Regions from separate parts of the Bacillus salitolerans genome, predicted to be linked through region 2. Evidence: riboswitches for the same ligand, from Rfam matches in the RefSeq annotation. Region 2 holds a riboswitch; the other holds the start of a gene.

Region 1 (3,413 bases), on a different contig from region 2:
TCTCCCTGACCGCGTTTGTTTATACTATCATATCGGGCAATGTCTTGCTCCTTGTGTCCAAGAAGTGAGTGATGAACAGAATAAGGGAATGGTTGATGAGATTATTCGTTTCTTAAATGGCGGATACAAGGATATTAAGACAGAACTATCTGAAAAGATGTATAAAGCCTCAGAAGAGATGGATTTTGAAAAAGCAAAAGAGTATCGTGATCAAATAGCACATATAGAAGCAACGATGGAAAAACAAAAGATGATGATGACAGATTTTGTGGACAGGGATGTTTTCGGTTTTTCCTATAATAAGGGTTGGATGTGTGTGCAAGTTTTCTTTATTAGACAAGGCAAGCTGATTGAAAGGGATGTTTCTATGTTCCCTATCTATGCCGATCCACATGAAGAGTTCCTTACGTACTTAGGACAGTTCTATCAGGAAAGTCATCATTTTAAGCCAAAGGAGATTCTATTACCTGATGGTATTGACCTAGAATTAGCCGAACAATTACTTGAAGTGACAATTCATCAGCCGAAAAAAGGGAAGAAAAAAGACTTAGTAGCACTAGCGAGTAAAAATGCTTATATTGCTTTGAATGAGAAATTCTCTCTCATTGAAAGAGATGAAGAAAGAACAATTAAGGCTGTAGAAAATTTGGGCAACCAAATGAACATTCATACTCCTTACCGAATTGAAGCATTTGATAATTCAAATATACAAGGGACAAATCCTGTATCCGCCATGGTTGTATTTATAGACGGGAAGCCTGATAAGAAGGAATACCGAAAATATAAAATTAAGAGTGTAGAAGGCCCTGATGATTATGCATCCATGCGAGAGGTTGTTAGAAGAAGATATACGAGAATATTAAAGGATCATTTACCATTACCTGATTTGATTATTATTGATGGTGGAAAGGGCCATTTAGCTGCGGCGCAAGACGTGTTAGAAAATGAACTAGGGCTAACGATTCCAATCGCAGGACTAGTTAAAGATGAAAAGCACAGAACATCGGAATTGTTAATTGGTAGCCCTCCAAAAATAATTGAATTAGAAAGGAATAGCCAGGAATTCTATCTTCTTCAGAGAATACAAGATGAGGTTCACCGCTTTGCTATTAGTTTTCATAGACAGCTTAGAAGTAAAAGTGTTTTCCAGTCGATTCTTGATGATATACCAGGTATTGGTGAAAAGAGAAAAAAACAGCTACTAAAAGCATTTGGTTCAGTTAAAAAAATGAAGGATGCTTCACTTGATGAGTTTATTGAGGCTGGTTTACCAAAGACTACGGCCGAGCTACTCTATTCAAAATTATTAGAAGAGTAAGAAGGAAGTTGTCAATATATCATTTTTTTGATAGAATGGACTATAATTTCATATACACTTCATAAATACTGAAGTGAAGGTAGAGGTGCGAACTTCAAAAGTATGTAATCTAAAGAGGAATGAGCTCTAATGATGGTTACAAAAAGGGGAGCTGTCGCCGAAGCGAACGAAATCTCATCATTTCATTTGCTGGTTTTGCATTGAATAAATGTAGGACTGTCAAACAGGTAATCTGTTTGGAGAGCTATCTCACACTGGGCGGCGTTATTCGATTACACGTTCTAGCAATGAGAGCTCTCTCATTGCTTTTTTTATTTGTTTTTTAGATTTTTTATTCTAAAAACTATGGGAATAGGATAAACGCTTCGTTAGAGTGTATGAGCGCAACCATTGTATTTCTAAATAATAAAAGCAAGTAGTAGGGAAAATAAGTAATAGAAGTAAAAGGTAAAGGGTGGAATACTGTGGCTATTATTGTACAAAAATTTGGCGGAACCTCAGTTGGTTCTATTGAAAGAATTCAAAATGTAGCAAACCGAGTGATAGAGACGATTTCTAATGGAAATCAAGTTGTAGTCGTAGTTTCTGCAATGGGAAAATCAACGGATGAACTTGTAAACCTTGCTAATCAACTGTCGAAAAATCCAAGTAAGCGAGAAATGGATATGCTATTAACAACTGGAGAGCAAGTGACAATTTCATTACTTTCTATTGCTCTGCAGTCCAAGGGATTTGATGCCGTCTCACTTACAGGCTGGCAAGCTGGAATTGAAACGGAGCCTATTCATGGAAATGCCAGAATAAAGGCTATTGAGACAGAGAATATCTCAAGACTGCTAAATGAGGGGAAAATTGTCATTGTTGCAGGGTTTCAGGGGATTACGGAAGATAGAGAAATTACTACTTTAGGTAGAGGTGGATCAGATACAACAGCAGTAGCTCTTGCTGCAGCCTTAAAAGCGGAGAAGTGTGATATTTTTACCGATGTAACAGGTGTATATACAACTGATCCACGTTATGTAAAAGAGGCTAGAAAACTGCATTCTGTTTCATATGATGAGATGTTAGAGCTAGCTAACTTAGGAGCAGGTGTGTTACATCCAAGAGCAGTTGAATTCGCCAAAAACTATTCTGTAGCACTAGAGGTACGCTCAAGTATGGAATTTGAAGCAGGGACAAGAATTGAGGAGGAAGTATCGGTGGAGAATAATTTAGTCGTAAGAGGTATTGCATTTGAAAAAGAAGTAACAAGAGTGACCGTTGTAGGTCTTCCAAACGGATTAAATACACTATCAACGATCTTTACAACTTTAGCCAAAAATGGAATCAATGTAGATATCATTATTCAAAGTATGACTAATCAAGATGTTACAAACATTTCTTTTTCAATTAAATCATCAGACTTAGAAGAAACACTTATGGCTCTTGACCTAAACCAGTCTGTTCTTAACTTCCAGTCCATTGAGCATGAAAGTGGTTTAGCAAAGGTGTCAATCGTTGGATCAGGAATGATTTCAAATCCAGGTGTGGCAGCTGAAATGTTTGATGTATTAGCAAGTAATGATATTCAAGTAAAGATGGTTAGTACATCAGAAATAAAAGTTTCGACAGTAGTTGAAGAAGCTAAGATGGTTAAAGCAGTGGATGCTTTGCATACTGCATTTGAATTAGGGAGCGAAGTAGAGCAAACTGTATAAAGAGGTAAAGGTCTGATGTTAACAGACCTTTTTTTGAATAATTAAGATAATATAAAAGTTTTTAAGGAAGAGAATGGGAAAGTGTCTTGGAATCTAGCTCCAGCACCCAGCCAAGATGAAATCGCGACGATCTTTGCCATTTCATCCTACTCGAGGAGAAAGAAAAATCACTTTTTCCTTGGTCAAATAACCTGTCATGAATAAAAGGGAAAACCACCCTTTTTTTCATGACAGAACATTTGCACCTTCTTAGGCTAAACGGGGCGCCCTGAGCCTTTTGTTCTGAATTATTCAATGGAATCCTTATGATCCCATTTTACAGTAATAAATACTTTGTTGGATCGTTTCTTTTGATCTTCATATGCCTCAGCAATTACGTTCTTCATTTGTTCATATTG
Region 2 (3,413 bases):
GGAGGGAAAACGCATTATTGCTCACAAAATGGTGGGGTGGTGTACTAGTAGGAGCTGGTGGATTTCAGCTGTATGATGGAACCGTTCAGCATAAATTAATGAGATTACATCAAATTCGATATGTAGAAAATGTATACATATACGATTGGGTATGGAACATTATTGCCATCGTAATGATTGTTATGGGTTTGTTTCTATGGAAACGGAGAACTTCAGTTGAAAAGACGGCAGAAGGAGTTGCCAAATGAATGTCTTGAATCATATACATCATGGAGAAAATGTTCACTATGGGAATCCTATCCTATCTCAATCTCTTTTGGCCACTTTATTCATGCTTGGAATCATCTTATATGGTTTTGCGGTGTTCCGTTTGTACAGGAAACATAAAAGGTGGCCTCTTTACAAATTAATTCTATGGGGACTTGGTTCATGCCTCGTGCTTTTTACAGTTATGGGACCTTTTGCAACTCAAGCTCATTATGATTTCAAGGTTCATATGATAGGTCATTTATTTCTCGGTATGTTTGCTCCATTACTCATGGCAATGTCTAGTCCGATGACCTTATTATTTAAAAGTGTGCACGTTTCTGTCGCAAGAAAAATTGCATTTTTGTTAAAATGTTGGCAAGTTCGATTGATTACCCATCCGATAGTTGCGACTTTACTTAATATTGGTGGTCTATGGGTACTATATACGACGGACTTGTATTTGCTCATGCATAACAATAGCGTTTTGTATTTTTTTATTCATCTACATGTATTTATAGCTGGTTATGTATTTACGATTTCAATGGTATATATGGATCCAGTCATACACCGATTTTCTGTCTTGTATCGATCGATTGTTTTCATACTAGCATTAGCTGCGCATGGAATTTTGTCAAAATACCTATACTCAAATCCTCCATATGGGGTGCCTCTGAAAGATGCTGAACAAGGGGCTATGATTATGTACTATGGTGGAGACCTCATCGATGGGATTCTACTAGTTCTTATTTTTATGCAATGGTATCGACGTAATGGACAACCGAAGCCTGAAATGGTTATGGTGTTTGATTCAAAGTAAGATAAACTTGTAGAGTTCTAGGGTAAGGAAACGAGTAAAATTCGAAAAATATATCAGTAAGCTAAAGTGGTAATTTATGTATGGGTGGCCAGTTGTCATTGACAGATAACGAATGCTGTTGTAGGATTTAGGTATTAATTGAATATAACCTCACTTTTCAGTGGGGTAGAGGTGCGAGATTTAACAGTCCTTAGCGGAGCTTGAGAAGCTATGATCCTAAGGAGAAGGAAATGTCGCCGAAGCTTGTAATAGCCTCACTTTTACAAGCTGGGTCTGCAGTTAAGAACTGCAGGACTGTCTTAGATAAACGTCCCTGTTTATCTGAGGTGTGCTATCTCAATTGGGAAAGATGAGGAATTACGGGCGACTATGTATACTGCGACCTGAGTTCATCTCAGGTCGTTTTTTGTTGTGAAATTTTTAAAAAACTATCAGTATCAGGTTGCCTGATTGGCAATTCAATAGGAAAAAGGGGAGAGATGAACAATGAGAAAGAAATTATCATTATTTTTAGCACTTGCATTATCTACAATGATTCTATTAGTAGGGTGCGGAACAAGTGGAGAGGATGACAACACATTTAAGGTTGGACTGGAAGCGGGATATGCTCCATTTAACTGGACACAAATGGATGATTCAAACGGTGGAGTGAAAATTGAAGGAAGCTCTGAGTATGCAGGTGGATACGATGTTGAAATCGCAAAAAAGATTGCTGAAGGTTTAGGAAAAGAATTAGTGATTGTAAAAACAGAATGGGACGGATTAGTGCCAGCTCTAACTTCTGGTAAAATTGACGCAATTATCGCAGGGATGTCTCCAACAGCAGAACGTAAAGAGACAATTGATTTCTCTGACAACTACTATAAATCAGATTTAGTCATCGTTGTGAAAAAGGGTAGCCAATTTGAAAATGCTACATCGATTCAAGACTTCAGTGGTGCTAAGATTACAGCACAATTAAATACATTCCATTACTCTGTGATTGACCAAATTGAAGGTGTATCAAAAGAACCTGCAATGGATAACTTCCCGGCAATGAGAGTAGCACTTGAATCAGGTGTCATTGATGGATATGTATCAGAACGTCCAGAAGGTGTAAGTGCTTCTGCTGCTAACGATAACTTTGTAATGGTATCATTCACAGAAGGATTTGAAACATCAGAAGATGATACTGCAATCGCAGTAGGATTAGAAAAGGGAAGCGAATTGACTGAGAAGATTAATGAAGTTTTAGCGGGTATTTCAGAAGAAGACCGCATTAGCATCATGGATGCTGCAATTCAAAATCAACCAGCAGCAGAATAAAATTCGACGAAAACATATGAAACCGGCTGCAGTTTGAATGTGGTCGGTTTCATAATTTTTGTAAGGAGGAGGAAAAAGATGAGCTTCGAGTGGGTAGTAAGAATTCTAGTTGAAAACTGGCCGATGTTTCTTCGTGGAGCTGGTGTGACACTCTTAATTTCCTTGATAGGGACGATATTTGGTGCCATCATTGGTTTATTAATTGGCGTGATACGCACAATTCCAATGCCTGAGCGTGGGGCGAAAAGAACATTATTTAAAGGAATCAACACCATTTTATCCGTTTATATAGAAGTGTTCCGCGGAACACCAATGATTGTACAAGCTATGGTTATTTTTTATGGAGCTGCCTTAGCATTTGGACTTGATATGGATCGGATAGTGGCAGCTATCTTAATCGTTTCAATTAATACAGGTGCATATATGGCAGAAATTGTCCGCGGAGGAATTGTTTCTATTGATAAAGGACAATTTGAAGCATCTCAAGCAATCGGAATGAACCATTTTCAAACGATGTGGAATGTCGTGTTACCACAGGTAATTCGAAATATCTTACCAGCCACTGGGAATCATTTTATTATTAATATTAAAGATACATCTGTACTAAACGTAATCTCCGTTACAGAACTTTACTTTCAAACGAAATCAATTGCCGGGAACAACTTCAGATACTTTGAATCATTCACCGTTGCTTGTGCGATTTACTTTGTCTTAACCTTCACAGTCACGTTAATCTTACGTTACTTCGAACGACGATTAGATGGTCCAGACAATTACATGAAAACACCAGCAGCACCGGTTATGAATCCAGCAGAAGGCTATACGAATATTAAAATGTAGAGGAGGAGACGGTGAGTTGGAAAAGATAATTGATATCAAGCATTTAAGCAAATCCTTCGGTGCACATGAAGTGTTAAAAGATATTAACTTTTCTGTGAACAAGGGTGAAGTTGTTAGTATCATCGGCTCTTCTGGATCAGGTAAATCAACGCTGCTCCGTTGTGTGAATCTATTAGAAAGACCAAGCGGTGGAGAAATCATC

The links. A riboswitch is a leader RNA that binds a small molecule or an ion and turns the genes downstream of it on or off. The one in region 2 is predicted to bind lysine.
Region 1: another riboswitch for lysine. It lies ahead of ACFSCX_RS05290 (aspartate kinase); the one in region 2 lies ahead of ACFSCX_RS14720 (transporter substrate-binding domain-containing protein).

The regions. Positions count from the first base shown of each region.
Region 1 is NZ_JBHUEM010000004.1:33,701-37,113, forward strand. Features, by position in the region: gene uvrC (excinuclease ABC subunit UvrC) at 1-1,318, shown strand, start outside; lysine riboswitch at 1,391-1,573, shown strand; gene ACFSCX_RS05290 (aspartate kinase) at 1,783-3,015, shown strand; gene ACFSCX_RS05295 (YslB family protein) at 3,303-3,413, opposite strand, start outside.
Region 2 is NZ_JBHUEM010000024.1:2,165-5,577, reverse strand. Features, by position in the region: gene ACFSCX_RS14730 (DUF2243 domain-containing protein) at 1-248, shown strand, start outside; gene ACFSCX_RS14725 (cytochrome c oxidase assembly protein) at 245-1,066, shown strand; lysine riboswitch at 1,225-1,408, shown strand; gene ACFSCX_RS14720 (transporter substrate-binding domain-containing protein) at 1,553-2,371, shown strand; gene ACFSCX_RS14715 (amino acid ABC transporter permease) at 2,450-3,211, shown strand; gene ACFSCX_RS14710 (amino acid ABC transporter ATP-binding protein) at 3,228-3,413, shown strand, end outside.